DNA from 4 places in the Brevibacillus sp. AY1 genome. Region 4 is predicted to be linked to each of the others. Evidence: riboswitches for the same ligand, from Rfam matches in the RefSeq annotation. Region 4 holds a riboswitch; each other region holds the start of a gene.
The links. A riboswitch is a leader RNA that binds a small molecule or an ion and turns the genes downstream of it on or off. The one in region 4 is predicted to bind cobalamin.
Positions count from the first base shown of each region.

Region 1: it holds a riboswitch for cobalamin, as region 4 does, so the genes downstream of both, JZI27_RS07105 (ABC transporter substrate-binding protein) here and JZI27_RS20785 ((2Fe-2S) ferredoxin domain-containing protein) in region 4, are expected to answer to the same signal.
Region 2: it holds a riboswitch for cobalamin, as region 4 does, so the genes downstream of both, nrdI (class Ib ribonucleoside-diphosphate reductase assembly flavoprotein NrdI) here and JZI27_RS20785 ((2Fe-2S) ferredoxin domain-containing protein) in region 4, are expected to answer to the same signal.
Region 3: it holds a riboswitch for cobalamin, as region 4 does, so the genes downstream of both, cobO (cob(I)yrinic acid a,c-diamide adenosyltransferase) here and JZI27_RS20785 ((2Fe-2S) ferredoxin domain-containing protein) in region 4, are expected to answer to the same signal.

Region 1 covers NZ_JAFLPN010000005.1:59,426-67,071, forward strand. Annotated here, with positions in the region: gene cobU (bifunctional adenosylcobinamide kinase/adenosylcobinamide-phosphate guanylyltransferase) at 1-387, opposite strand, end outside; gene JZI27_RS07095 (ABC transporter ATP-binding protein) at 425-1,201, opposite strand; gene JZI27_RS07100 (FecCD family ABC transporter permease) at 1,206-2,243, opposite strand; gene JZI27_RS07105 (ABC transporter substrate-binding protein) at 2,245-3,234, opposite strand; cobalamin riboswitch at 3,416-3,603, opposite strand; gene JZI27_RS07110 (prenyltransferase/squalene oxidase repeat-containing protein) at 3,636-5,042, opposite strand; partial or broken gene JZI27_RS07115 (DUF2515 family protein) at 5,167-6,334, shown strand; gene JZI27_RS07120 (MBL fold metallo-hydrolase) at 6,382-7,332, opposite strand; gene JZI27_RS07125 (manganese-dependent inorganic pyrophosphatase) at 7,445-7,646, opposite strand, start outside.
Region 2 covers NZ_JAFLPN010000019.1:45,960-53,605, forward strand. Annotated here, with positions in the region: gene JZI27_RS15520 (hypothetical protein) at 1-83, opposite strand, end outside; gene nrdF (class 1b ribonucleoside-diphosphate reductase subunit beta) at 180-1,136, opposite strand; gene nrdE (class 1b ribonucleoside-diphosphate reductase subunit alpha) at 1,162-3,246, opposite strand; gene nrdI (class Ib ribonucleoside-diphosphate reductase assembly flavoprotein NrdI) at 3,233-3,598, opposite strand; cobalamin riboswitch at 3,748-3,943, opposite strand; gene JZI27_RS15540 (ACT domain-containing protein) at 4,065-4,577, opposite strand; gene JZI27_RS15545 (hypothetical protein) at 4,613-4,945, opposite strand; gene mnmA (tRNA 2-thiouridine(34) synthase MnmA) at 4,966-6,078, opposite strand; gene tlp (small acid-soluble spore protein Tlp) at 6,279-6,488, opposite strand; gene JZI27_RS15560 (hypothetical protein) at 6,624-6,839, shown strand; gene JZI27_RS15565 (DUF952 domain-containing protein) at 6,848-7,198, opposite strand; gene JZI27_RS15570 (hypothetical protein) at 7,216-7,470, opposite strand.
Region 3 covers NZ_JAFLPN010000027.1:6-7,651, forward strand. Annotated here, with positions in the region: partial or broken gene JZI27_RS18310 (hypothetical protein) at 1-246, shown strand, start outside; gene JZI27_RS18315 (DUF4406 domain-containing protein) at 583-909, shown strand; cobalamin riboswitch at 1,128-1,339, shown strand; gene cobO (cob(I)yrinic acid a,c-diamide adenosyltransferase) at 1,455-2,003, shown strand; gene cobD (threonine-phosphate decarboxylase CobD) at 2,003-3,109, shown strand; gene cobU (bifunctional adenosylcobinamide kinase/adenosylcobinamide-phosphate guanylyltransferase) at 3,106-3,645, shown strand; gene cobS (adenosylcobinamide-GDP ribazoletransferase) at 3,642-4,385, shown strand; gene JZI27_RS18340 (histidine phosphatase family protein) at 4,406-5,035, shown strand; gene cbiB (adenosylcobinamide-phosphate synthase CbiB) at 5,028-5,987, shown strand; gene cobJ (precorrin-3B C(17)-methyltransferase) at 6,029-7,646, shown strand, end outside.
Region 4 covers NZ_JAFLPN010000038.1:22,727-30,372, reverse strand. Annotated here, with positions in the region: gene JZI27_RS20800 (ABC transporter ATP-binding protein) at 1-105, opposite strand, end outside; gene JZI27_RS20795 (FecCD family ABC transporter permease) at 121-1,176, opposite strand; gene JZI27_RS20790 (ABC transporter substrate-binding protein) at 1,202-2,383, opposite strand; gene JZI27_RS20785 ((2Fe-2S) ferredoxin domain-containing protein) at 2,404-2,763, opposite strand; cobalamin riboswitch at 2,912-3,099, opposite strand; gene JZI27_RS20780 (ABC transporter ATP-binding protein) at 3,273-4,172, shown strand; partial or broken gene JZI27_RS20775 (DUF805 domain-containing protein) at 4,237-4,515, opposite strand; partial or broken gene JZI27_RS20770 (ABC transporter substrate-binding protein) at 4,618-5,148, shown strand; gene JZI27_RS20765 (MFS transporter) at 5,298-6,593, opposite strand; gene JZI27_RS20760 (ArsR/SmtB family transcription factor) at 6,630-7,301, opposite strand.

The sequences.
Region 1 (7,646 bases), on a different contig from region 4:
ACCTGGAAACGTGCGAATGACCTCCTGCAATGTCGTTATCTGCTCAAGTAAATGCTCTACTGAAGGGTGCCCTTCTCCACGCACCAACCAATTGGACAGCCACAGAATCAGACAATCGACCAAAAGGACAGTGCGACCATCCTGCACGTCCGGCCGTCCACCTAGTTCCGTCAGTTTTTCCGCCAGCTGAAAAGGTTCTTCTACCGTCTCCCAGTGAAAGGGAGAACTCTCCCGTCTTGCTTGGTGCTGCTTGACCCGCTGCTCCAATTCCTCGTCAAAAACGGGACTCGTCGCGATATAGATGCCTCGTTCCCCGAGATGAGCGGCGTATCGCTCCGCAAACGTACTTTTTCCACTACGGGCTCCGCCCGTCACCAATGCAATCATCCTGCACCCTCCAAACGCTGATCCTTCCCCTTGCGTCCTATCCACCTGCCTGCAGCATGATCTGCGGCAAATGATGAACCGGGTGCTCCAATACGATCGGTCTAGTGCCATAGACGTCTTCGATCAGACTGCTGCGCAATATTTCTTCGGGACTGCCCACGCTTACCTGCCTTCCCTTGTGGAGCATCAAAATCCGATCACAGTACAACGAGGCCAGATTCAAATCATGAAGCACCGCAACAACTGTAACCTGCGTCGTCTTTTGCCAGGAGCGCACGATATCCATCAGTTGGATCTGATAGCCGATATCGAGGTATGTCGTCGGTTCGTCCAGGAGCAGAACCATGGGCTTTTGCACCAATGCCTTGCCCAGCGCGACACGCTGTTTTTCTCCTCCACTCAAGTGATCGAGCGAACGCTGCTCAAGCTCACTCAGATTCAACATGTGAATGATCTCATCAATCAAGGGAGTAGGGTCCAAAGCTTCCTCGCCCAGCCAGTTCTGATAGGGGAATCTCCCCATCTCCAGCACTTCACGTACGAGAAATCCTACAGGTGGAAGAGCTTCCTGCTCCAGCACCGCCAGCATTCGGGCGAGCTCCTTGCGAGAGTAGCGCGTGAGCAGCTTTCCATCTAGACGAATCTCACCCTGGTCCATTCCGACGACACCAGAGATCAGCTTGCAAAGCGTCGATTTTCCGCTTCCATTCGGGCCGATGATGCCGAAAAACTCCCCCTTGCTTACGGAAAACTGGATATCCTGCAGGACAGGTGTCTGATTGTAGGATTTATGCAGTCCGCTTACCTCGATCATCTGACTATCCTCTCCCCTGTTGTTTTCTCTTCCTTAACAAATAGGCGAAGAAGGGCGCGCCCAGAAAGGCCGTAACGACACCCAATGGTATTTCTGTCGGGCTGAGCAGCATTCGCGCCAGCGTATCTGCCCACAGAACATAGATTCCTCCGAAGATCGTCGCCATCGGCAGCAGCAAGCGATAATCAGGGCCCATCATCAGCCTGACCAAATGCGGTACCACCAGTCCGACGAACCCGATAATTCCCGAGATGGATACTGCTGCTGCTGTTAACATGGTAGCTGTGACCAGGACAATCAATTTGGTTCGATCGACATGGACACCGAGATGCGCTGCCTGCCGCTCTCCCAATGCAAAAAGATTGAGTGAGCGCGCGTAGCTGATCAGCACAACCAATCCGATGATCAAATAAGGCAGCAGGACGTACGAAAACGCCCAGCCCCGAAAAGAAAGGCTGCCCAACAGCCAAAAGATGATCTCATTGACCATCTTGTCTGACAGAGAGACCATGAAGGATACCAGTGAGCCCAAAAAGGCTTGCACCACGACGCCAGACAGCAGCAAGGTCTCGGTCTGGATCTTGCCCTGTGTATTCGCGAGACGCATGACAATCCATAGACTGAAAAGCCCAGTCAGAAACGCGACTACGGGTGTGCTCCATTGTCCGAGAAAGGCAATTTGCAAGCCAAAAAGCAAGAGAAAGGAAGCCCCGACAGCAGCACCCGATGCTACCCCCATCGTGTATGGATCTGCCAGTGGATTGCGCAATACGCCTTGAAAGCCCGCACCTGCCAGAGAAAGGGACGCTCCCACCAGAATGGCCAAGACCACACGTGGAAAGCGCACCTTCATCACGATTTGTTCAGCAGACTCTGGCCAGGTGACCGGGATGTGCTCTGCCATGCCAGGAAGCTGATGCAGAAGGATCAGCCACACCTGCGACAGCGGCAGGCTGGCAGCCCCCATCGAGATACTCACGACGATAGAGAGGAGCAGAGTAGCAATCCCTACACCTCCCCATGCAGCCAGTCGTCTCTTCATCCTACTTCACCCGATCGGGATAGATGGCCTTCGCCACTTCAATCAACCCTTGCGTGATCCGTGGCCCGGGACGGGACATGACATTTTCGTCCATGCCAAAAACCTGTTTTTCTTGGATCGCCTTGATTTTTTCCCATCCACTTCGTGTGACGATGATTTCCTCCAGATTTTTGCCGGTATTTTGATCGACGAGCCCTTTTGCATACAAAATCACGTCCGGATCATCTTGGACGATTTTTTCCTCACTGATCTGATTCCAGCCTGTAGTATCGGAAGCGATATTGATTGCCTTGGCCAGTGTAATCAGTTCATCCATAAACTCTCCCTTGCCCACCGTCCAGCCGGGAGCAAATTCGAGGTATACCTTTTTCATTTCCTCGGGCCCTAGATCTTGAACCGCCTCTGTTACCCGTTCGATATCCAGCTTCATCTGGCTGACAATCGCTTCTGCCTGTTCTTGCTTGTTGGTGATCTTGCCCATGAGCAAAATATTGTCCATGATTTCAGCCACGCTATTGGGGCGTGTGATGTAAATTGGCAAACCTAAAGATTGGAGCTTTTCTGCGATCGGCTTATCCATCGAAATGCCGCCGATGACCAAGTCTGGACTCTGGGACAGAATCGCTTCTTCGTTGGGCTTGACAACTCCACCCACTTTTGGCTTCTTTGTTGCTTCGGCAGGGTAGTCATCAAAATCGGACACACCCACGATGTGTTCTCCAAGACCCAGGGCAAACAAGATTTCCGTCTCTGCAGGAGACGTGGAAATAATGCGCTCAGGTGCTTTTTCAAACGTGATCTCTTTTCCGGTCGCATCCTTGACGGTAAGTGGATACACGGTCTGCTTGGAAACCGATTCATCTGTATTTTGATGTGGTGTTTCCTGCTTTGCTTCAGGTGCAGGCTGAGCTTGAGGGGCTGCCTGCTCCGAACATCCCCATAATCCAATCGTCAACAGGACAGGGAGTCCCCATTTCCAAAAACGTTTCATCCGTGCTTCTTCCTCTCTTCTTCCATTCCATCATCACGATTCCTATGAAATCGACACCTACTAACGAAAAACCCTTTGAATCCACGAAGGAAACAAAGGGTCGGCTTTATGCTCAGGAGGCGCGGACACACAACGATATCCTATACTTCCCAATCCAGCCGATCCTCTCCGCGAAGGAACGCAGGTAAACGTACAACAGGCAGGTCTCCTGGCTCACGGGTATCAGATGCCCTCCCCTTCCCGTTTCCATAGAAACAGTGGCACGGAGGACCCTACCCGATTTACAGTGGCGGGACCGCGCCGGATTCTCACCGGCTTCCCTTTTCACCTGTCCATTTCGGACGAGGCACCTGTTGTTTTATACATAGTGAACGTGATGAATCAACCATATTCTCGTATCATCATAGCATTCCTGTCAGCAAAAAAGAAGGAGGAATGGCGAGGCTCGTCGGGATTCTGTATCCATCCGCCGTGGAGGGATCTGTACTGACGGTATCTGCCCCTTCGATCGGCAGGTTTCGCACCAGCGCAGAATCCGTATTTTTTTCAAAGGCAGGCCAGCCACCGTCGTCGTTTTGCATGGATAAAAGCCAAACCAGACCACGGTTCCAAGCGGCGGCTGCCAGTTGATCAGTCTTGGCCTGATTATGCAGGGCTCGCAAGGCAGCCGTCGTATCATCGATATCCGGATTCATCGTGTTGTGATCGGAGAATCCCCAACCACCGGGTTTCACTCCGGGATTGCGAATTTTCCAGTCTCCGTAAGTCGTTTGCTGTTTGCTCAGGAGATAACGATTGGCCTGTGAAATCGCGGGGTGAGAAAAGGAGAGTCCGCTGCGCTGCAAGGAATGGGACGATAGAGCGGTGTCCCAGACAGCGGAGGTCGCAAGCTGCAGGTGTACGCCAGCAGCTTGCGAGCATACAGAGGCTTTGAGCCCAGCTACAGCCTTCTGAATGACAGGATCTCGAGAAGAGTAGCCGCGTGCAAGCAGCGCATAAATCATGAGGGTGGTGGATGTGGAGTAATTGTACAGCGTTCCGTCCGGTTCAATACGCGAAAGCATAAACTGCTCCAGTCTTCGAAGGCCTACTTCGTGAAGCTTGCCAGGCAGAAAAGGAAGTCGCTGCACATAGTCGTGGATCGAGGATAGCAAGACTTGCCCATCTTTGGCGAAGCGTTCGAGGATACCATGTGGATAGATGCCCGGAGCGATGGGGTGAACGGCGTACAAATCAGACAGATCGGGTGTGTCAGGGAGCTTTTTTACGTATTTTCGATCGGCACAAATCATCATAGGCGCCAAATGAACACGGGCATACCCGACAAAATCATAGAAGCTGACGGGCAAGCTCGGAGGAAGTAAAGCCAGCTCTACAGGAACGATAAAATGCGCAGGCCACTGGTATTGTCCTGTCAATGCAGTTGTGATCTTGGTCAGCAGGTTCGCCTGGGTAAGCCCTCCCCTTTCTCGGATAAAGGAACGGGCTAGCGCCATTCTCGGCTCATTTTTCGTATACCGGCCAGAGAACAACAGGGCGTAGTAAGAATCAATCGTAGCAGACAAATTCCCTTGTGGTTCGTCCGGGTACAGTTTCCATGAACCGTCATCCTGCTGCTTGGAAACGATATGGCTGACCAGTTTTTCAATCAATCCTTCATCATCAATAGAAAGGGTTCGCAATAGGATGATCATGTGCGAATCTGTCATGGGAGAGGTTTCTAGACAAAATCGCCAGGATCCGTCTGCCTTCTGCCATTCGACCATAGAGGTCTGAATACGCCGAATTTCCGTTTGTACATCGCTCACCTGGTTCACCTCCGCAAAAATATGCTAGTAGAAAACTTGGCTGCTCCAAGCTTTTGGCGGAGCCTAAGTACCCAAAAGGCACAGGTAAACTTTTCGATCGTACAACGAAAGGAGGAGAGATCTCATGGAATTACCGTGGTTCTTGGCTCCCCATCTCCTTTCCTTCGCTAAGGAATGTAAGAAGGTAAAGGCAAAAGGCCACGCAAAGCAAGCAGCAGCATCCCTTTCAGAGAAAGATCAGGAAACGATAGAGCGCATCCAACAACAAACGCGTGACTGGAATGGTGACAATATCAGTCGAACCAGTGCCTATCTAACATTTTATCAAAAGCGCCCCGAGGTTCAATGGGCTTTGCTAGCTCATCTGGTCTCCCGAAACGCCGGATGGAATATGACCGATCTGCGCGGAGAATTCCTTCCACGGCTGCTTTCAGCCAATTATTACTGTATGAGGAAAGCGTCAAGCAACAGACCAATCTTTTTCATCTACTCTCCCGGCTCCATGCCTCCTCGTTCATGCAGGGTGCCTGGAATCACTTTTGGAAAACAGGGGATCGCAGCTTTTGACCATCAGCTTGATCATCAATGAACAGCACTATCTTGAAGAGCAGGTCATGCGAGATCAGAAGTACCAGAAAACAGTCATACAGACGCTGCCCTTTACCCTTCAGGAGCTGCTATCTCTAAGTCACATTCTTTTCCCTAGCCAGATGAAAGGATCAGGAGGAAGTCCGTTGCGGCTATACGGGGATAAAGTCTCACATTTTGCTTCCCTATCTGAGCGCATTGCATTAGGCAAAAAATTGTACGCGCTCTTGTTCAGGGATTCAGCTCGGTTGGAAGGAATTCTGGCATGGACCGTCAACCAACCACACAGCGGGTCGAGAAAAGATTATTGGCCACATCTCTTTCACGATGTAAACGAATCGGTGCCCGGTCAGCCTAACGTCAAAAAATTGAGCAATTGTCGGCTCAGAGCCGGTGCGAAACGCCTGTATTCCCCTATTCTCCGGCATGCATGGGAGCCTGAAGAGCATGCACCACCGACGCATCAAGACTGGTATCGTGGTGATCTTAGCGTCTTGCGCTTGTTCATCTCGTCCGAGAACCTTGTACGCGACGAAGAGATGGGGGACATGTATTGCAACGCACTAGAGACGATTGAGCTTGCCGTGATCGCCCGAGGCAAAATTTTTCCTGCCTATCCACGCTCTCCCCGGAATAAACGGCTCCATATGCTTGCGCCGCCTTCTACGCATCGATCATCATCTGAAGACGCAAAAAACCCTTGAATCCCTAAAGGGACCCAAGGGTTGGCAACTCAGCAGCCATGTGCAGGCTAGGCATTCCTTTTCTTTTGCAAATAATCCTCAATCCCCATCGCACAAACACTAAGATCAAGCTTGATGATATCGAAAACAGCATGGCCATCGCCAATTCCAAGCGGCTTCAAATGTTCTGCAACTTTTGCCAGAAGTCTATCGCAAAGTACGTCATGCCCCAGACCTTCCGCGATGACTTTTTCTCCCTCCGCTACAAAAATCGGAAGCCACTCTGTTACCTGCCGGAACGCTTCTTCTACCTGCTCGCTCATGCCGAAATGCCCGAAGTACAGCCTGTCCAATTTTCGTTCCCGGAATCTCGCGATAGAAGCCAGCATCGCATCCGGGCTGAATTGGTTGGGAGATGTGGAGGGCAAGAAGAAATCGATTCCCTCCCTTTTCAAGGTGCAATAGTAGACACCTGCCGTATCTCCTGTAAACATCCCGTTACTCACCGGATCATAGATACTGAAATGATGATTGGCATGCCCCGGAGAATCCAGGAATTCAAGCGTGCAATCAGGCCCGATCGTCAGCTTTTCTCCATCAGCGCGAATGAGCAGCCTCTCCTCTGGAACGGGCAGGATCGGATCAAACAATTCATCGAACTGCTCGCCATAGACTGCCCTCGCTCCTGCAATCAGTCGGCTGGGATCTACCAGGTGGCGCGCTGCCTTGGGATGGAGCACGACTGTAGCGTTCGGGCACTCCTGAAGAAGCAACCCCGCTCCCCCAGCATGATCGAGGTGAATATGTGTCAGGATCACGTATTTGACCTGCTCCAACGAAAAGCCTAGCTGCTTCAGCCCAGATCGGATGTATGGAACAGAAGGGCTTGGTCCCGTTTCAACCAAAGTCAGCTGCTCTTCTGCGATCACGTATGTGCCCGTTCGTTCCGGAAGCCCCCAGTCATAGCCGTCGATCAGATGAATCCGTTTGCCCAGTTCGATGGGTGAGTGGTCGTGCATGGTAACGCCTCCTTTTTCGATCACATCGGAATTGACCCAATATTTCCACTTTAAATGTAACATGAAAGCAGGCTGCCGGGCATCTCCCCACGGCAGCCTGCAATTTTTCTTTTTATAGTGCTTGGAACGTATCGGTCAAGACTGGTACAACTTGTTTCTTGCGTGATACGACGCCTTTGAGAACAGCCTTGTTGGCATCCAGCTGGACGTTGTAGGCTTTCTCAACGACGTGAGCCGCTTTTCCTAACGCCAAAGCCACGGAATCGTTATTCAAAATATCCGTTACGACGAAGAGGAACAAATCCAGTCCCTTT
Region 2 (7,646 bases), on a different contig from region 4:
AAATAGGGAACGAGGCCCTTTTCTGTCTCGATAAAGAACATATTCAGATTTTCTACCATTCCCGTCAACAGCTTTCCAATCACATTTTCACCGACTTGCAGCTTTTTTGCAAATTGATTCCGGTATTCAAACCATACTCGATTCTCGGCTTTCCTGCTTCATCCAAGGCAATCGACTCTTTAGAAATCAAAACGAAAATCGTCGTCTGTCAGCGGCTCGACATGAATCGTACGGACGTAGCCGTTGCCTTTTTTAGAGAAGAAATCATGCTGCTTGGTATGCGTTCTGATCCCATTCAGTACGATTGGGTTTACTTCTTCCTCAGGAAAAAGCGGATCGAGCCCCAGATTCATCAAGGCTTTGTTTGCATTGTAGCGCACGTAAGCGAGAACGTCCTCACTCAGACCGATTGCCGTATATAAGGATTCCGTATACGCCACTTCGTTTTGATGCAGCTTGTCCAGCAAGGAAAACAGTTCTTCCCTGACCGCCACCTGCTCCGAGTCGCTTAGCTGCTGATACACTTCTTGAGCGAGTACGCCTACATAAAGGCCGTGGATGCTCTCGTCACGGACGATCAGATCGATAATTTCGCCACTGCTCGTCATTTTTCCCTGACCAGCGAGGAACAAAGGATAGAAAAAGCCGCTGTAAAACAGGTAGCTTTCCAGGAAAACAGAAGCGACCATCGCCAAATACAGGTCTTTTGGCGTCTCGATGTTTTGATAGTAGTGAGAAATAATCGAAGCCTTGGTCTGCAGATGCGAGTTGCTTTCCACCCATTTAAAAATGTTATCGATTTCTTCTGTGGCAGCGAGTGTCGTGAAAATACTGCTATAGGATTTGGCGTGAATCTGCTCCATCATCCCCATGAAGCCCAATACGGCTTTTCGCTGCAAGCCGTCCACATGCTCCATAATTTTGGGCATGCCAATTCCGCCCTGAACGGTATCGAGCAAAGTGAGTCCACCCAGCACTTTTTTATAGGTTTCCCGCTCTGCTTGAGAAAGCTCAATCCAGGACATTTTATCGTCAGACAGCGGGATTTCATCATCGGTCCAGAACTGCATGATGTTCTGGTTCCAAAAGGTCATTGTAAAATCGTCATCGGGCCTGTTCCAATTGACAGCTTTCATCCGGCTTCCCTCTTTTTTGCTTGATTTAGACCGCGCAGCTGATGCACTCTTCTACAGTCAAGTGCTTGGTTCGCGTGTAATAGAGTGATTTCAATCCTTTTTTCGCTGCGTAGATATAGTAGCGAGCCAGCTCTCTGGTCGAAATGTTACTGTTTACGTGCAGGATGGTCGAAATGCCTTGATCCACGTGCTCCTGAATTTCCGCGATCAGGTCAATGACCTTGAATGGATCAATCATATACGCCGACTTGTAATAGAAATAATTCTCCTGCGAAAGATACGGCATCGGGTAGTAGGTCGTCGAATTAGCATACGTACGCGTCTCGATATGCTCCACGATCGGCATCACGCTGGAAGTGGCGTTTTGGATATACGAGATGCTTTGCGTAGGTGCGATTGCGAGTCGGTAGGCATGGTACAAGCCATATGTCTGCACGTTCGTTTTGAGCTTTGCCCAATCTTCCGTCGACGGCAAGTACATATCGGCAAAGAGCTGCTTACCTTTCTCTGTACGCGGATGGTAGTCGATATTGAGGTACTTTTCAAAATACGTACCCTTTGCATACTCAGAATGCTCAAATCCGAGGAAGGTAGTTCCCTTTTTCCTGGCAATCTCCATGCTCTTTTCCAGAGAATAATAGTTCATCATCATAAAAAAGGTGCGGACAAAATCCTTGGCTTCTTCGCTTTCATATGCGATCTTGTTTCTGGCCAAAAAACCGTTCAGATTCATGGCTCCCAGCCCGACAGAATGAAGCTCCCGATTGGCTTTTTGTACACCCGGAGCGTTTTCCACTCGGGTCATGTCGCTTACGGATGTGATCGCTTCGATCCCTTCGTGCACTGACTCCCGGATCATCTTGCGTTCCATGACATTGCCAATGTTCAGAGAGGCCAAATTGCAGCTGATGTCCCGTCGGATGATGTCTGTCTCTCCATAGTTTGCAATGGTCGAGGTCTCCTGCAATTGAAAGATTTCCGTACAAAGGTTGGACATTTTCACGGAGCCCAGGTCTTTTAATGCGTGATCCTTGTTCGCATTGGTCTTGTTCATGATGTAGGGATAGCCCGACTCCAACTGGATCATGGCAATCTTGGTCAGCATCTCCCGTGCGCTCATCAAGGTTTGCTTTTGCACGCGCTCGTTGGCTAACAGCTCTTCATACATCTCATCCAGATCGAGATCGTCCAGATGTTGTCCGTATTCCTTGTAGACGGAGTACGGAGCAAAGACGGTCAATGGTTTGTTTTCCTCTGCCAGCTTGTAAAAGATGTTCGGTACGATCAGCCCGATTGCCAGCGTCTTGATTCGTGATTTTTCATCGGCGTTAATTTTTTTGCAATCCAGAAACTCGTTGATATCCCAGCCAAATATGTTGTAATACGCTGCTCCAGAGCCCTTGCGCTGCCCCATCTGGTCTGCGTAAGAAAAAGCATCCTCCAACAGCTTTAGCACAGGCATAATGCCTTTAGCTGCGCCCTCTACTCCTTTGATCGGTTCCCCGCGTCCGCGCAGCTTGGAAAGATTGACTGCTACTCCGCCACCGATTTTGGAAAGCTGCATGCAGGTGCCCAATATGTAATTGATCGAGTTCAGCGAATCATCCATCTCCAAGAGAAAACAGGAGACCATCTCACCACGGCGGCTTTTGCCGGCATTTAAAAAGGTAGGCGTCGCTGGCTGCAAACGCTGGTCCATCATCGACACGGTCAGCCGTTTGGCCAGATCAAAATCTCCTTGAGCCAGGGAGAGGGCCACAATCGCTACGCGGTCCGGGTACTGCTCCAGATAGGATTTCTTGTCGTCCGTTTTCAAGGCATAATCCTTGTAAAATTTGGAGATGGCCATATAAGAAGCGAATTGGAATTTGAAATCATGCGCGAGCCGAATGACTTCTTCGACTTGCTCCTTCGTGTAGGTTTCATAGACGTTTTCATAGTAGTCATGTTCGATTAGATAGTTCATCCGCTCCAGGATGCTTGAGAATGTCATGGTTTTGGCTTGCACCTCTTCCATGAATAACTGCACTGCCTCCTGGTCCTTATCCAACAGGTAAAAACCATCCTCACCGCGCTGCATCAGCTGGTTATTGAGTTCAATGTGTCGCAATGGATGCCACCCCGCTTTTAAATAGTTCCAGATCATGCATCGTTCCGGACAGTTCGAATTTCGCTAACAATGGTACGTGATAGGCAGAAGAGATCGTGTCCGCACTTTTGGCGAAGCTCGTCCCCCAGTTCCGATTGCCGCTGGCTGCTACTCCCCGCATCCATGAGTGATTCTGCTTGAGAAACGTTTGTACTTTATCGGGCACCTGTCCGAATCCCGTCGTGTAGGTGACCAGGATAAACGGTTCTTCCAGCAACAGATCCTCTTGAATTTGCACAGTGGGCATATCCAGATTCAGTTTGTTGACAAATCGGCGTACATTGCCCGTTTTGGAATCAAATGCGAGTATCAATGATCTCTTCCTTCCTGAAAACACTGGTTTAGCCATAAAAAAAGCGTATCCGACTGACGAAGAAAGTCGAATACGCATATCCATTCCCTAGGACACAATACCTCACGGGTGACCGAGCGTTCCAACACTTCCCTATCTCCCGTAGGTTCCATAGTGTTTACGTTAAGGCAGGTCTCCTGGCTTACAGATCATCGTAACGCTTTACCTTCCCAATCCATGGATCAGTGGCCATTTCAAAGCGTAACTCTCTGTTTACAGTGGCGGGACCGCGCCGGATTCTCACCGAGCTTCCCTATTAAGTCTACCATCGATAGACGGTTAGACACCTATACGCATCAATATGTAGTTGTTATGACTTACATTACATCAATATATCGTGGTAGTCAAGCTGTTTTCCCACTTACTAAATACCCAATCGATAGATCTCTCGAAAGAAAAGCCGCCCGAAAAACGGACGGCACATCTCTTATTGCAACGAAATCACCTTAGTGATTTGAGGTAATTGCTCGATTTCCCGCACCACAGAAGCGGTAATTTCTTCATCGGTTACCGAGACGAGGAGCGCATTTTTTCCCTTTTGCTCGCGTGATACATTCAGCTTGGAAATATTGATGTGATGATTGGCGAGAATTTGAGACACGTCGTAAATGACGCCCGGATAATCGATATGATGGACCAGTAAGCCGTGAGCACCTGGTGGAATTCGACAGGCGCAATAGTTGATCTCACTGACATATACCTCACGCCAATCCTGTGCAAACGTATATTTGTTGGAACCAGCGCGCAAAACAGCCAGATGATTGGCGTACTCCCCTGAACTGTGCTGAACAGGGACTTTCATACCGAGTCCATCGACCAGCAGGCTGGTTATTTCTTCTTTGTTCTCGTGCGCCAGGATCGAGAGAGAAGCTTCCTTCGCACGCGGTTCAATACGAACAATCAATTCTGCGAGATCACGAAGTCCGGTTAACTGGGTCATGACTTGCATTCACTCTCCCTATTGATTTCCTCTATCTATTCAGGAAAAATCCATTCCTCTGGTTCGGAAATGATGGAGGACTGATTTTTGGAACGATACCAAGCGAGATGCTCATTTCCGTCCTTCGTGTATTTGATTCGAAAGATGGTGTTTCCCTTGCCGCTTTTTTCAAAGGGACTCTCATCTTTCGGCACAGCCATTACACTTCCAGCTACCAGGGCCCCTCCGCGCTCGAGGATCTTCGCTTCAATATTGGTCATGTGTGCGCGACCGCCATACGACATGCCGATGTAGGCGATGACTCCCATACAAATCGCACCTATCAAGAAGGAGAGAATAATCACCTTTGATTTTTTCGTTGCTTCCATGAAAAAGATCCCCCTACAACCTATTTCTCTTTTCCCATCAAGGTTACTTTGTCGATTGTTCCACCACCCAAACACACTTCACCATCATAGAAAACCACTGCCTGTCCAGGCGTTACCGCTTTTTGAGGCTGGTCAAAAACCACTTCGACCTGGTTGTCACCTAACAGGTTCACGGTGACACCCTGATCCGGTTGACGGTAGCGGAATTTGGCTGTACAACGGAATGATTCCTGTGGTTTTGAATGGCTCACCCAATTTACTTCGGTGGCCATCAGACTGGTTGAATACAGTCTAGGATGGTTGGAGCCTTCACCAACAATCAGAACATTACGTTCCAAATCCTTGTCCACGACAAACCAAGGCTCTCCACTCGTGCCATGTCCTCCGCCAATGCCCAATCCTTGGCGTTGACCTAGCGTGTAATACATCAAACCATCGTGATGCCCGATCACAAGCCCATCGACCGTTTCAATGTTTCCTTTTTTGGCAGGAAGGTAGTTTTGCAGAAATTCGCGGAAATTTCGTTCCCCGATAAAGCAAATACCCGTACTGTCTTTCTTCTTCGCTGTTGCCAGCCCTGCCTTCTCGGCAATTTCACGTACTTGCGGCTTGGGCATATGCCCGATCGGAAACATGGTTTTGGACAATTGCTCCTGACCAAGAACGTTGAGAAAATACGTCTGATCCTTGTTGTTGTCCACGCCGCGCAACAGCTTGTACTCGCCATCGATATGCTTTACCTGTGCATAGTGGCCGGTCGCGATATAATCGGCCCCCAGATCCATGACCTTGGCAAGCAGCTCACCGAACTTGATCTCGCGGTTGCACATGACATCTGGATTGGGCGTACGACCCCGTTTATATTCATCCAAAAAGTACTGGAATACTTTATCCATGTACTCTTTTTCAAAGTTAACCGTGTAGTACGGAATATCGATTTGTTCACAGACGCGTCGGACATCCTGAAAGTCATCTTCCGCCGTGCAATGGCCGAATTCATCGGTATCATCCCAGTTTTTCATAAAGATGCCGATGACGTCATATCCCTGTTGTTTCAGCAGGTAAGCCGTCACGGAGGAGTCAACGCCGCCGGACATGCCGACAACGACGCGTGTATCTTCTGGTCGTTTCATGGTCTTTCTCCTCTATATATGAATTTGTTCCTTAAACAGATTACCATGTTTCCTGGAACAAATCATGTTTTGTTGCACTTTTTTCGTCAATTCGGAGCGACTCCTGTTGTGAAATGCGCATATCAGCCGCATTAGGGCAAGTTTTCCCAAAAAAACGCCTGTCGCATACAGAGCAACAGGCGCTTCGCTTCTTGTATTGGTTAGGATTCATCCTCGATTTCCGCTCGAAATGCTTCCACGCTTTCTTCACGGCGCTGATTTTTTGCCTCGATATCGCTCTTTTCCTTGGCTGAAATCTCATCAGCATGTTCACTGAGGTAATCCTGGGACTCCTGAATTCTCTCCTCTGTATTTTGTGCCATTTCGCGCAATTTTGCTGCGTTGTCCGAGCGGTCATCTGGTTTTGCCATTTGATTAACACTCCTTTATCGTCAAGATTTGGTCATTTACCACTACCATTGTGCGCCATTGCAAGTTCCTTTATGTATGGCTCGTGCTATAATGGCGTTGTTGGTACGTATCTTTTCGAAAAGAAGGTTTCTCGTATGGCATCCCTAGATTTATTAGAGCGAAAGCTGTTGAAAATCATTGCAGAAACGGAGTCCGTGAAATTAAAACGTCAATGGATTAAAGGAAATAAACATCCCGAAATCGAGGAAGAGCAGCGAAAACGGATAGGACTTTTGCTGCGTCGTCTAGATCAATTGCCGCCTGCAAAGCGTCAAGAGGTGCTGGAGCTGCTTGAATTGTACAATTGGTAAGCCTTGATCTAGCGGATGGACGATCCCTGTGTCCAATGGTCGCTGTTGCGTTCCATCTTTTTGATATCCATAATGGCATCCTGGTTTAAAGGTCCGTAAATATGCGGATACAAGAGGCCGTCCTTTGCCTGCTCGTACTTGATTGGAGAAGTCGTTTTGGCCTCATCGACAACCAATACCAGAAGTTCGTCAGTAAATGCCTTGTACACGCGGTTTGCCACGACCTCCAAAAGCTCATCTCCCTTGGTGGCGTGAATAAATCCTTCCTGCTCATAATCCCGAGGAAGATAGTGATCTCGTCCAGCCCACTGCTCCCAATACCTTTTTGGAACCAAGCAATAAATGATGTTCATTGATATACTCTCCCTTTTTTCAGCTACAGACTTTGTTTACGAGACAACCACTTATCAATGTGACGAATAGCCTTCCCGTACGCCATTTCTTCCATCCGTCCCTGATCATTTCTCCATTGAATAAAATTGCGCAGCGAATGCAGATCGACCCACGCATCTTTTGCCTGAGGATTATTTCCTGGAACTTCTCCGGTTATCTCCCCTTCATAGACAAGCTTCGCCATTTCAGTTGGATGAATCCCGATCTGATAAGCAATCTGGTGCAGCGCTATTTTCATATGGGCCCCCGAATTTCAAGGTTTCGTGCATTTCTTCCGTTCTCTATTTTGCCAGTCTTTTTCTGTCATGCCAAGCCCTTCTGTCTATCTGTAACATGATAAGCGTAGGTCATCCATTCTCCCGATGGAAAAGGTTACATAATAATCGTTATGTAATGTTAGGAGCTGAGCACTGC
Region 3 (7,646 bases), on a different contig from region 4:
GAGGTACTCCTTTTTCTATGCTCAAAAAACCTTGAGCCCGTAGGGCTCAGATTTATGAAATTGATTCATGTAATAGAAGATAGGCAAACATATGTGATCCGAGGAAATGAATGGCAAGAGGTTGCAAACCATGATCTTCCGATAGAAGGCTACGTCATCACTTCTTGTGCAAAAGGGGAAGCGGATGCAATGTCGTCTGGCTGTGAAAATCTCGTAGAGTATTTATTTGATGCACGGAAAAATTGACGGGTGGGTATGAGAGACAATAGAGACTTTTATAGAAGAGAGGGGGGTTTTTCATGGACTTTTTATTTGTATTTATCTGTCTTGTATTTATCCTGATAGGAATTTTTAAGAGTCATAACAAAACGCGATCAGCAGCATTTGTAATCATGATGCTGTCTTTGTTTAATGCAATAGCTTTAAGCTACGCCAAGAGGGGGGAAGGTGCGAGTAGTTTTGGTTATTTGGGGATTATGGTAATAAAAATGTCAGATGTTGGCCAAATGGTTAGGATTTCTTTGGGGATAAAATCGAGATTAATGGCAATCATTCACAAAGTGATACTGAGGAGAATGGAATATGCGCATCATCACATTATGCGGTTCTACAAAGTTCAAGAAACAATTTGAACAGACGAACGCCTATCTGACCCTTCAAGGGAATATTGTCATTAGCGTTGCTTTTTTTGAGCATAGCGAGGGGATCCAGATCACGAAGGAACAAGCCGAATTATTGGGCAACCTTCATTTCAGAAAGATTGATCTTTCCGATGAGATTTTTGTCATTGATGTTGATGGCTACATAGGCGAGAGTACGCGAAAAGAGATTGAGTATGCTGAGAAAACGGGGAAGCCAATTCGCTATTACTCAGGCGGTGAGGTACCTTCCAATGTTTTCAATGGATGAAAAACGCGAACCACCCATGTGCAGAAGGACAAGATTCAAAAAATATCGGAGTACAAAAACTTTGAGGATGCAAGGAATTGCTCTTGAAGTATTTATCCGAACCTAGATGTGATTAAAACTAGCATCGAGATTCCATACAAAGCACTTCCCCTCAGCTTTTACTTGAATCCCGACCAGCATTTGCTATGATTAGAACAAGTACTTGTCAGACAAAAAGTGAATAAGATAGACAAACAGGTCCTTGTTCATTCGTGTCCATGCGAATGAGCAGGGTTAAAAGGGAAGTTTGGTGAAAAGCCAACGCGGTCCCGCCACTGTATGAGAGGAGCTTTTCTTCGCGGCACATGCCATCCACTGCCTATCCAGGTGGGAAGGAGAAGAAAGGTGATGATTCTTGAGCCAGGAGACCTGCCTGTTTTCGTGTTGCACTGATTTCCTTCGGGTCAAAGGAAAAGGTGAGGATTGTGGCTTTCAGCTATCCGCGCTTTGTTTTCCTTTTGGTATCTAGGGAGAACGAAGCGTTTTTTAATTCAGGAGGGATTCATGTGAACCAGCAGCCTAACAAACGGGGATTGCTTTTGGTCTATACAGGAGATGGAAAAGGGAAAACGACGGCAGCACTTGGCCTTGCTGTACGTGCTACAGGCAGGGGCAAAAAGGTGCTGATGATTCAGTTCATCAAGTCTCCAGATAGAACCTACGGGGAAAAGATCATGTTTGACCGTATGGGAATCGAGATTTTGCAAAAGGGGATCGGATTTACGTGGACCAAGACGCCTGAGGAGCATCGCGCAGCATTGGCTGAAACGTGGCGCTTCGCCAAGGAAAAACTGCTCGACGATACCTACGATTTGATCATTCTCGACGAAATCAACAACGCGCTTGCCATCGACAAGTTTCCGATCGATGACGTGCTGCCTTTAGCAGATGTTTTGGAGACGTTAAAAAATCGTCCGGCAAAAATGCATGTAGCCATTACTGGAAGAAGCGCAAAGCAGGAGATCATCGAACTGGCCGATCTGGTGACGGAGATGAAGCCGATCAAGCACTACTATGACGAGGGCATCCCTGCCGTTCTGGGGGTAGAGTTCTGATGGAGGTTCTGGAAAAATACGGCCACGGCGGTGACTGGGTGTCGGCTGCCAAGCGATACGGACTTCCGGCAAACGGCTTTCTCGATTACAGCGCCAACATCAATCCGTTAGGGCTGCCGCAGTCTGTCATTTCAGCGCTGCAAACCCAGCTGCAGGAAGTGACGCGGTACCCTGATCCAGCTCACCGTTCCTTCCGGCATGCTTTGGGCAAACGATTGAATTTGCATGAAGACTGGCTGTTGCCTGCAAACGGAGCTGCCGAAGCGATGGCCTTGGCGCTCTTGGCTTTGCGCCCGCAGAAAGTGGGTGTTGTCTACCCATGCTTTTCCGAATACGCGCAACTTTCGGAGCAGTTCGGCGCTCGGGTGATCAGCTGCTACGGCCGGGAGGAGCATGGCTACAAAGCAGAAGAGACACAGCTGTACAGGCTTTTCCAGCAAGCAGATCTCGTGTTTATCGGCTCGCCCAACAATCCTACTGGCATCTTGTACACAGCCGAAGAGCTGCAGCGAATGGCGGAATGGACCGCAAAGACGGATACCTGGCTGATCGTAGACGAAGCGTTTCTCGATTTTGTAGAGGAAGAAAAGCCATTTACACTGGTCGACCAGCTGAAGAAATATCCACGCGTGATCGTGATGCGCTCGATGACCAAAATGTATGCGATTCCGGGATTGAGGCTGGGCTACGCCATCGCTCACCCCGAGGTAATCGCTCGGATGAAAGGAAAGCAGGTCAGCTGGAGTGTCAATGCTTTGGCGCTCGTGGCAGGAGAGCTTTGCCTGGAGGAATGGGAATACGAGCGACAGACGCGAGAGCTGATTGCTCAGGAACGCGCTTACCTCAGCACGGCTCTTCAGCAGGAATGGGACTGGAAGGTTTGGCCGGGCAAAGCGAATTTTCTGCTAGTCCGCACCTCTGAGGAGTGGACGGCGCAAGAGCTGCAGGAAGTACTCGGCAAAAAAGGCGTCCTGATTCGAAGCTGTGCCATGTACCCAGGGTTGACTGCGCGAGATTTCCGCATTGCCGTGCGCAAACGGGAAGAAAACGAACGCTTGCTGGGTGCGCTACGCGAAGCTTGTCTGGAAAGGGGAACGTACCGATGAGCCTGATCCTGGTCACTGGAGGAGTACGTTCTGGCAAAAGCGGCTTTGCCGAAGAACTGGCGTCTGAGACGGGCAAGAGGGTCCTGTATGTCGCGACAGGCGAAGCGAAGGACGAGGAAATGCGAAACCGAATTGAGCTGCATCAAGCTCGCCGTCCGGCAGAGTGGGGCTGTGTGGAAATCCCGCAGTACCTGTCTCACTCGATCCAGGCAGCGAAGGAATATGAGGTCGTGCTCCTCGACTGCCTGTCAACCTGGGTCAGCAATTGGCTAATGGCTGTTCCCGAAGAGAAATGGCGAAATGACGCCATTACGCAAGAGATCTACCAGGAGGCAAAAGCATGGCTGGACGGGCTTGCTGCGGCACCGCAGACCGTGATCGCCGTGACGAGCGAGGTAGGCTTGGGCGGGGTGGCGATGAATAAGCTGGGTCGCTGGTTTGCAGACGTGCTCGGGGATGTTAATCAGATGACGGCACGCCGCGCGGATACCGTGTATGCAGTCTTTTCGGGAATTCCCTGGAGGATCAAAGGATGAATCTACATGCATTTTGGCATGCCATCGCCTTTTTCACCCGGATTCCTGTTCCCTGGCTGCGGCCTTCTGAGGAAGCGTGGAAAAAAAGTGTTGCGTGGTATCCAGCTGTGGGTCTGGTGATTGGTCTGATCCTGTGGGGTGTGCATCAAGCAGGGCTTTGGCTGTTTAGCCCGTTGCTTGCAGCTGTATGGACCCTGATCGTCTGGGTGTACATCACAGGGGGACTTCATCTCGACGGCTGGATGGACTTGGCGGATGGTCTTGGAAGCAGTCGCACAAAAGAAAAAATGCTGGAGATTATGAAAGACAGTCGCGTCGGAGCGATGGGGGTTTTGGCGGCACTGTTGCTGCTGTTGTTGAAAACCGCCGCACTGTCCGAATGGACCGAGCCAGCATGGGGCATGATGCTTGTCTTCGTCCCGGCGATCGCCCGTACGCACGTCCTGCTGGCGATTCGCTACTGGCCGTATCTCTCGGCAGATCAGGGGATTGGAAAAGGGATCAGCGAGGGGCTTTCGGGCGTTCACATCGTGATTGCGTACGCCGTTTTGGCTGGTGCCTGCTGGTGGCTTGGCGGTTTGCAGGCAGCGGGAGCGGTTTTATTGTCCCTGTTGTTTGCAATCGGGTTTGCCCGAAGTGTGGCACGAAAGCTGGGGGGATTGAACGGCGATTGCTACGGAGCCGTCATCGAGAGTAGCGAGGCTGCGATGCTGATTGCCTTGCTGATAAGTATCGGATAAAGCGTCAGGAGTGGGCAAGGATGAGATGGCTATGGGTACGTCATGGGGAGACGTCTATGAATAGACAGGGCAGATATCTGGGCCATACCGATGTCTCGCTGCATGAGCATGGAATCAGACAGGTAAAAGGATTGGCAGAGCAGCTCAAGTCCGTGATCCGGCAACCCGTGAACCTCTATACCAGTGATTTGCAGCGTTGTCTGCAAACGGCGGAGCTGCTGGCAGAGCAGATGCCCTGTACGGTGCAGGCTGTTCCAGCACTGCGAGAGCTTTCATTTGGCGAATGGGAGCTGTGTACATACGAAGAGTTGATGGCAAATGACAAGGAACGTGCGACTCGATGGTACGACGATCCTCTCCAATACAGTCCTCCTCAGGGGGAAAGCTTGCGACAGCTCGGAGAACGCGTCGACGCATGGCTTATGAGTCGGGAGCAGGCGTACAGAGATGAGCCGCGAGCGCATACACAGATCATTGTCACACACGGCGGGGTGATCCGCTGGTTTCAAGCGGCATGGCTGGAGCAGGACCCAAGCCGATTTTGGCAGGTAGAAGGACTCAGGCACGCAGAGGCCATGTTGACGGTTTGGGACGGAAACCGCTGGACTGTGCAACCTCATTTTCTGAGCAGGAGAGAAGCAAATGAATGAACTGGCGTGGGTGATCATCACGGCCTATTTGATTGATCGTATTGTAGGTGATCCGCGCAAACTGCCGCACCCTGTGGTTATCATCGGATGGTGGATTTCGCGTCTGGAGTGGTTGATTCGCAGGTGCGTCAAGCAGGAGAAATATGTAAAGGCGGCAGGAGTGCTGCTCCCGCTGTTGATCGTGACGGGTAGCTACGCTGTGGTCTGGCTGATCATTTGGGCAGCCGCGCACGTATCACCTTGGCTGGCTTTTGCACTATCGGCCTGGATGATCTCCACGACCATCGCCACCAAGGGATTGGCAGACGCCGGAATGGAGATCATGCGCCATCTGCTGTCAGGAAATATGGTTGAAGCAAGGCGTTCCTTGTCCAAGGTAGTGGGGCGAGATACCGAGCATCTGGACGAGCCGGAGATCTGCCGCGGTGCGGTGGAAACAGTGGCGGAAAATATCGTCGATGCCATCGTCTCTCCGCTCATCTACGCAGCGATCGGGGGAGCCCCGCTAGCGATGGCGTACCGCGCGACGAATACGCTGGATTCGATGGTGGGCTACAAAAACGAAAAGTATCGGAATCTGGGCTGGGCATCTGCCCGATTCGACGACGTGGCGAACTATATCCCGGCTCGCTTGACCGCATTGCTGCTAGTAGCGGCAAGCTGGCTGCTCCGACTGGATTATCGGCAAAGCTGGCGAATCATCAAGCGGGACGCGCACCTGCATCCGAGTCCGAACAGCGGGCTGCCGGAAGCAGCAGTGGCAGGAGCCTTGGGTGTGCAGCTGGGAGGTCTCAACACGTATCAAGGCGTTGCTTCCCACCGGGCGAAGATGGGCGATGCGCATCGCCCGCTGCGTGCAGAGGACGTGCAGACGACAGTGCGCCTGATGTATCTCGCATCGCTTTTGAGTGTGCTTGTCTGTGTGGGTATGGTGGAATTGCTGCGGGGTTAGTTGCAGGGAAAGCATGTGGGGAAAAGAGGAGGTTCATCGGTATGAAAGGCAAGTTGTTTGTGATCGGATTTGGTCCGGGCAGTTTTGAACATATCACCAAACGGGCGCGGGAAGCCATCGAAGAAAGTGATGTCATTATCGGCTACTCCACCTATGTGGATCTGATTCGTGAATTGCTTACCCATCAGGAGATCGTCAGCACCGGAATGACGGAGGAAGTGACCCGAGCGCGGGAAGCGGTTCGTCAGGCAGAAGAGGAAGGCAAAAAAGTCGCGGTCATTTCCAGTGGAGATGCTGGCGTATACGGCATGGCGGGTCTGGTCTACGAGGTGTTGGTGGAAAAAGGCTGGACACAGGCAACAGGTGTCGAGCTGGAAATTGTCCCGGGCATTTCGGCGATCAATTCCTGTGGCGCTATTCTCGGCGCTCCGATTATGCATGATGCCTGCACGATCAGTCTGAGTGACCATTTGACCCCCTGGGAGCTGATTGCGAGGAGAATCGATGCAGCAGGGATGGCGGATTTCGTCATCGCGCTTTACAACCCGCGCAGCGGAAGGCGCACACGACAGATTGTCGAGGCACAGCGCATTCTCCTTCAATACCGTTCACCTAATACCCCTGTAGGTATTGTGAAAAGTGCGTTCCGCGAACGAGAGCATGTCGTTGTCACTACCCTCTCACAGATGCTGGAGCATGATATCGGCATGCTGACGACAGTGATCATCGGGAATTCCTCTACGTTTGTCTACGATGGCAAGATGATTACGCCGCGCGGCTACCAGCGCAAGTACACCTTGTCTGCCGACGAACAGCCGTTGAAGCCACACCAGCGACTTCGCGTGGAGAACGAGCCGTGGTCACTGGAGGCGACTGATGCGGAGGGCAAGGATGCCGACATTCCACAGGCAGCACAAGCACAGGAGCAGCCATTCATTCGTTCGGCACCCCCTGCTACCGTGACAGAGCAGCAAGCTGCGGTTTCAGTTGCAGAACGGGAGTCCGTGGTTTCAGCAGAGGAGCCGACACCGCTCGATTGGGCGACGCAGGCCTTACAGCTGGTGAATGAAGCGAATGGTGTGGTTACTGAAGCTGCGGCAGTCACTCATACAGTTGCACGTCCTGTAGACAGCTTTACACCGGAAATGATCTTCGAGTGTGCAGTCAGTCCGGGTGTTGCGAACAAAAAGATCTCGACGCAGCAGATGATGCTCCTGGCAGAGGTGGCGGGCGAGCGGGGCGAAATCGAGTATACGCCTCACCACCAAATGATCCTGCGCGTTCCGACGGCGGACCCGGAGAGCGTGACCAGCCGTTTGCGCGAGGCGGGCTTGATGCTAAGTCCTACAGGGGACGTCCTGCAGGTAAAGGCATGCGATTTTTGCGACGGAGAGAAAAAGGACGGGATTCCGTACGCAGAGGAGCTGCAACGGCTTCTGGGAGGCAAGCCCATGCCCAAAGAGACGCGCATCGGCTTCAACGGGTGTGGAATGGCTTGTTATCAAGCAGTGACAGATGACATCGGGATCGTGTTCCGCAAAGGTAAATTTGACCTTTTCCTGGGAGCCAAAACAGTCGGCAGAAACGCTCACTCGGGTATTCCAGTCGCAGAAGGCATTCCAAAAGAAGAGATCGTGCCATTGGTGGAACGCATCGTGA
Region 4 (7,646 bases):
GCCAACGATGCTGACAACCTCTCCCTTGGGCAGCTCCATCCGGATATCCTTCAGAATGGGCTTTGCTCCAAATTGAACAGACAGCCCTTTTATTTGCATGAACATACTTTTTCCCCTCCTCTACGCCCAGTAGTCCCTGCGTTTTTTCACCAGCAGATAAATGAAAAAAGGTGCGCCAAACAACGCTGTAATGATTCCTACCGGGATCTCGACCGGGGACAGCAGCATGCGAGCAGCCGTATCCGACAAGAGCAGCAGCAGGGCCCCCGCCAGACAGGAGCAAGGCAGCAAAAAACGATAATCCGTACCGATCATCATCCGGCTGATATGCGGGGCTACCAGTCCGATAAATCCGATGATGCCCGTGAAAGCAATGGTCGTGGATGCCATCAGCGTGACCACGAGCAGGCATACCCATCGGATGCGTTTGACTTTGACGCCAAGCGTCCTCGCTACTTCTTCTCCGGCACCCAGGGCGTTGAGGTCCCAGGCGTACTTGATCAACACAGCCAGTGAAACCAGCACCAGCGGGAGCAGCATCTGCAATACCTGCCATTTTGCCCCCCAAAAGCCGCCCATCAGCCAAACAACCAAATCCTTTAACGCCTCGTTGTCGGAAAAGTACTTCAAACTGGATACGCCAGCCGAGAATAATTGCCCGATCGCCACACCAGCCAGGAGCAGCACCATAGTCGAGCTGTTTTTCAGTCTGGCAATCCCATACACGATCAGAACGGCCAGACAGCCGAATACAAAAGCATTAAGGGCAATCAGCCATTGCCCGGATAAGACGAGATTGATCCCAAATACGCTCGCCCCTGCCACGATCGCCAAGGCTGCTCCAAAAGCAGCTCCGCTCGACACGCCCAACGTAAACGGATCGGCCAGCGGATTGCGCAGGAGCGCCTGCATGATGGCTCCGGCACAGGCGAGCGAGATTCCGGTCACGATCGCCATGACGATACGTGGCAAACGCACTTCATAGACGATATAGGCGGTCATTTCATCTGCCGGTTGACCGAATAAGATGCCCAGCAAGTCTATTAGCGGTATTTCTACAGCTCCTCTGCTGATCGCATAAAGCGTAGAGATGACCAACAGCAGCAGCATTCCACCCAACAATAGCAGCTTGTTTCTGACGCTTCCCTGATAGATTTGCGCGATTCGCGGCTCCATCGGCAGCTTTCCCGTTCGTTCTGCTTTACTTCGCATCTTTATAGGAATAGGTCCAGATCCCTTTGTACGGTACACCTAGCCAATTTTCATAGTATTCTTTTGCGTATTGCTCTGGATCGACGTCTTGGAATCGTTCCGGATACAGGTTTTTCGCCAGCTGCAAGGTCCCGATGTAACGCTTGTCCGAACCTACAAAATTGGTGTAGAAAAAGTAGATTTCCCGATTCTGACCAGCTTTGAGCTTGGAAACGGAAGTGCTTTTCATGATATTCTCCAATGCGTCCTCGAACGATTCGGTCTCTTCTGTTTCATAGCCTCCGAGCCAGGTGCCGTGCAAGGTGATGACTTCCGGGTTTCTTTTCAACACGTATTCTTCGTCCACCATGATCGTGGTCGATGTCTCCGCTGGATTCCACTCCAGATCTTCGGCCGCATCCTTACCACCCGCCAGAATGGTCGCGTATCCTTCTCCGACTCCAGGCTTTCCGCCCAAGGATTTGCTGGGAAAGATCCGATAGCCGCCGTTGGAGTTGAGGAAGCCCGCCGATAGTGCGATGACCGATTTTTTCTCCTCTTCCTTCAAGTCCGCCACCCGATCAGCCAGCAGCTGTTCAATCGACTGCTTCCACTGTAAAAACGCTTCTGCCTTTTCCGTTTTGCCGAATATTTTCCCGAGCAGACGCAGCTCCTCGTCCATCTGCTCCGGCAGGTAGTTATTGATGCGAACGACCTTGATTCCGGCAGGCTCCAGCTTCTCTTCCAGCGTCTGATCCGGCCGATTCGTATAGGCAAAGACGACCTGTGGTTTCAGGCTCAAGATCAGCTCCAGATTGACCTGCTTGGTCTCGCCCACATCCGGCTTGCTCTCATATCCCAGATAGGAATTGTTTTTGAGCGTCGTGTCGCCTGTAGCTACTATTGCTTCCTCTGCTCCCAAAAGCTTGATCGCTTCGGATGTATTTCGATTGATGACGACTGCCCGCTCAATAGGCAGTGTCAGCGTGATTTCTTTCCCAGCAGAATCCTGGAACGTGAGTACTTCCGGCTCCTTGAGCGCTGAGGACGCGGGCTCCTGTTTTTGTGGTGCCGACTCCGGCTGCGCGGTGGGAGTGGGAGCAGCTGCGCAGCCTGCTGTCAAAAGCATCATCGCGAGCATGAATATCAGGAATGGTCTCGCTAAGTACCGACTCGATTGTATGGCTTTCATCCTTGTTCTCTCCTCTTTCTCTACTTTTGCTTGCCTTCTGCCGCCTTCTCATGTGCAGGCACCAGCTCGTTTTGATAGGTATACAGAAGGTGCTCTTCCTGTGGTCGGCCACCCAGCACATGCTCGGACACAATTCGCTTGGCCAGCTCAGGTGTCACGTTTTGGTACCAGACGCCCTGCGGGTAGATCATGACGACGCACGCATTTTCGCAGCGCCCATTGCATTTGGTTCTCGTGGTATGGATGAGGGAATCGGCGGAGCGCAGTTTGATTTCTTCCCGAATCGCCTGCGTGACCTCCTCCCCCTGCTGCTTCATGCAGCTGCCGCCATTGCAAATAAACATGTGATGCTTGGTACCGGACAAGTTCCAGGTAGTCATGGTAACACTCCTTTTTCTGTATTGGCGGAAATAGAAAAACCCCGTCTTTTACGGACGGGGATGGATGTAGAAGGGATTAGTCGACATCAGCATACATATGGACTGTCAAATCTATCTACATACACCTCTCCTTTCCGCGAAGGTTTTTTGGGTGTGACAGACTAGGTAGGTCTCCTGGCTTTGGATCATCATCCTCTCTCGCCTTCCCCGGCTTGCATGCCGAGTGACATTCTTGAAAGAGAACTCTCCTTTACAGTGGCGGGACCGCTCGGGACTTTCACCCGATTCCCTGTTACCCCTCGCTCTCGCAAGGGCACCTAGCTGCATCGTATGAAATTCGTATTCAGCTACTATTCCCTATTGTTCTTCAAATTCCTGCACGACGGGAGAGTTGGGACTCATGAAGATCCATCCCGAGACGGAGAGAGCTTCGATCTGAAGTTCGTTTCAGAAACATCCTTTGACCTATAAGATACGAGATAAGGCTTTACGCGCAAATGGAGGAAAGTATGAAATCAGAACCTGTTGTTCAATTGAGGAATGTAACCAAAAAAATCGGACTGAAAACGATCATTCATCCGATCAGTCTAGATATCCACAAAGGAAAAGTATTTGGTTTGCTTGGCCCTAACGGTGCCGGTAAAACCACCATCATCCGCATGATAGTCGGATTGGCTTCGATCACTCAGGGTCAGATCACGATTCATGGAGCCAACGTGAAATATGAATTTGAAAAAGCGATTCAGCATGTCGGAGCCATCGTCGAGAATCCCCAAATGTACACCTATCTATCGGGATACAGGAATCTCATCCACACGGCCAACATGCTCCCGCACGTGGATCGGAAGAGGATCAAGGAAGTCATCGCGCTGGTAGGCTTGGAAAAAAGCATCCATCAAAAAGTGAAAACCTACTCGCTTGGAATGAAACAGCGGCTGGGAATTGCCCAGGCCCTCCTCCACCGTCCATCTGTCCTGATATTGGACGAGCCCACGAACGGTTTGGACCCGGCAGGGATTCGGGAGCTTCGCGATCATCTGCGGAAATTGGCGGAGGTGGAAGGCACGGCTGTCATCGTCTCCAGCCATTTGCTCTCTGAAATGGAGCTCATGTGCGACGAGTTCGCTATTATCCAGGACGGGAAGCTGATCGGTGTGAAGTCCTTGGAGGAAATGATGCATCACGACTCCTCGGACGTAACCATTGCGCTGCAGGTTGACGATCCAGAGGAAGCCTATGCGGCCTTGACGACAGCACCTTTGGACATCTCCTGTACCCTGAAGGATCAGACACTGACCGTAAAGCTCGCCAACGACCAAATACCCAGAGTCGTGTTTTTCGCTGATTGTCCTCGGCAGCTATTTTGCAGTGTTCATGGTGATCACTTGGACGGTGTTTACGAAGCGTGATATTGTCCGTTAAATGAAAAAACCTCCGCCCCTGTAAGATGCAGGGGTGGAGGCTTGATGCTGCTTAAACAAAAGCGTTTGCGTCTGTTTTCGGATTTGGTCCGTATTGGTTGTCTTCTTTACTGTCTTGGCAAGCGAATACCAACAGGATAATCGCTCCAACCAACGGGATGAACGCGATGAGGAACCACCAGCCACTTCTTCCGGTATCGTGTAGACGACGTACCAGAACACCCAAAGAAGGCAACAGAACAGCTAAGGAATAAATGCCAGTTAATACTTGGGTAAGACCAATCATGTTTTCTACGAGAGAAAGAACCAGAGAAATAATGACACTAAAAACATATTTAGTTATGACTTTCCTTTTTATTTCTAAGGAATCATAGAATTTAGGTCATTGGTATCAGATATTTGAAGTTCTAAGCGGGTATAAGGTGCCGCAGGGTCCAATACCGCCTTGTCCATGTTTGAAAACGGCGATCTGGATTGGGGCGGCTACCCTGCCTTCCATCTGTCTCCTGATGCCATCGGACAAATCAAATCAGAGGGCAAGCTGATCGTAGCTGACAATCCCGGTACGCGAGGTGTCATTTGTAATACAACCAAACCGCCTTTTACCAACAAAAAGATTCGCCAAGCTTTCTCCTACGCGATCGATCGACAGGAAATCGTCGATGGCATCCTGCAGACAGGCGTGTCTCCTGCCTACGGATGGGCTCCCGTCTCCATGGGTCTGAACCCGGACGGCTACTTCAAGGAGGACACCGAAAAGGCGAAGCAGCTGCTCGCCGAAGGAATGAAAGAGCTCGGCTTGAATGAATTTCCGAAACTGACTTACTACTATGATGTCGGAGAAACGGATAAAAAGATCGCTCAGGCCTTGCAGGACAGATGAAAGCATACGCTCGGCATTGAGATGGAAATCCGAACAGCCGAATGAAAGGTCTATTGCGCCGACGTGCTCGAAGGGAATTTTTAATTTGGCATTTGGCTATGGGGAGGGTGGCTCTTACTTTAATATTCGTCTGTAGAAAAGTAGAGCTGCTGGTTCTACAAAAGGAACCGGGCCTCCTTCGACAGAGAAAGCCCGGTTTTTCGTTTGCTTGATTGAGTAGCTGATGCGATTTAGAGTGATGCACTTTCGGATTGCGCTACTTTGCTCTTGCTGCGAGACCAGATGACGACTGGAATCAGCAGCAGAGCGAGAAAGCCTCCGGCCAGGGAGAGAGTCGCATAGCTGGCCTGAGCGACAACCATGCCCGATAGTGCCCCACCCGATGCCCCGGCTAATGCAATCAAGACATCGATCGTACCTTGTGTTTTAGCGCGAGTGGCAGGATGTGTGGCATCTACAATGAGTGCTGTCCCACTGATCAAGCCAAAATTCCAGCCCAGCCCCAACAACGCGAGAGCTGTGACGAGCAGCAGCATGGAATCGGCAGGTGCAAGCGCGGCAAGAACCCCGGCGGCTAGCAAAATGACTCCTGATGTATACGACATCACCGTACGCCCAATCTTGTCTACGAGGACACCTGTCAAAAGCGACGGGAGGTACATCGCGCCGATATGGACACCAATCACTAATCCGATCTCACTCAAGCCATGTCCGTGGTGTTTCATGTGGATCGGTGTCATCGTCATAATGGCAACCATCACGATTTGCGTCAAAATCATGACGGCGGCTCCCACAATGATGCCCCGGTTGTTTACAGATCGACTCCCCGCATTCGCGTCTTGTGCGCTTTGAGCCATTTTCTGTTGGTGAGCGATGGCTTTTGCCACCACGAATGGATCAGGACGCAGGAATAACAATAGAACCAGACCTGCTAGCGTAAAGGCTGCTGCCCCCAAAATGAACGGTCCCGCCAAAGCCGGAACACCAATGGACATAGCGAATTGGCCCATTACATCGACCAGGTTGGGACCTGCAACAGCACCAAAGGTAGTCGATACCATCGCAATACTGACTGCCGTTGCCCGTTGATTGGGCTTTGCCAGATCCGTGCCCGCATAGCGCGCTTGCAGATTGGTAGCTGTCCCGGCACCATAGACCAGCAGTGACACAAACAGAAGGAAGATATTGCGATCAACCGCGGCCATGACCACCCCGATCGCGCCAATACCCCCAGCTAGAAAGCCTGCCGCGAGTCCTGTACGGCGTCCGAACTGTTGGGAAAGTCGCCCGACAATCAGTGCAGCTCCGGCGGAACCAAGCGTTAACAACGCAGCGGGTATTCCTGCAAAGCTGTCCGTTCCCAGCATATCCTGGGCGAGGAGTGCTCCGACCGTTACCCCCGCAGCCAGGCCTGCGCCTCCGAATATTTGGGACATAACGACGATAAGCAGCGTCCGTTTATACAGCCAGCCCTGCTTTTCTGGAGAATTCAAGTAATCTTGTACATCATCACGTCTTCGTGACATCTCTTCGAACCACCTTTTCCATACTTAATGGCTTTATTACTGCTCTAGCAAAGCTTCCTGATTCGCAAATCGATGCCACTCGTGTACGCCCTCTTCGATACGAAACGCGTTCAGGCCCTTCTCTTTCATGATTTCTACTGCTTTCGCTGCCATGAGGCAATAAGGTCCCCGGCAGTACGCCACGATATCCCGATCTTCCGGCAATGAAGTAAGGTGCTTCTCCAAATCATCGATAGGAGTAGAAACAGCGCCCGGGATATGCGCTTTTTCGTACTCTGCCGTCGGCCTTACGTCGATCAGCAATACCTCGCCCCTCTCCATCCGATCCATGAGGACTTCCAGCGAAATAGGTTCCATGCTTTTGTGAAGCTGCAAAATATCCCTCTTCATCCTTTGAATCTCGACGAGCTGATTTTCGCCAAGTCGGTGCAGGGATACCATAAAATCAGCTACAGATAAGTCAGCCAACTCATAAATGACGTAGTTGCCTTTTTTCGTAAATTGAACCAGCCGTGCTTCAAGCAGCGTCTGCAAATGCTGAGATACATTGGCAACGCTCATACCGGTATTCTTGGAGATCAGATCGACTGACTTGGGGCCTTGTGCCAGCAAATCAATGATTTCCAATCGCTTTGGGCTTGAAAGGCACTTCCCGATACGAGCAAACTCCTGATAAAGCTGGTCCTTCCATCTTCTCTCCATTCTCATGATTCTTATCACCTCAACCATTCAATTGATTGATTGAATTGTTTGTAGTGTAGTGCCCTTCCAGAAAATTGTCAATTTTATAAGTGTGTGTTGATAAGCTGGCTTACACTTACACAGAAAGAAACAGCCACCACAGGGATGCGCCCGTGCCTTTTGGATACCCAGATCCTGTAGAGTTGCGGCTCTGCCATCCGCGATGCCATAAGAGAAGGTCTGGCTGTCACTCTTGGCATTAACTACTCATTTATCGATGAACCTTCTTTGGAGAACCAGGACATCGTCCCCCTTGATTTGGACATACCCAAACAGCCTGAACTTTACGAACCGCCTCCAATACGATTTGAA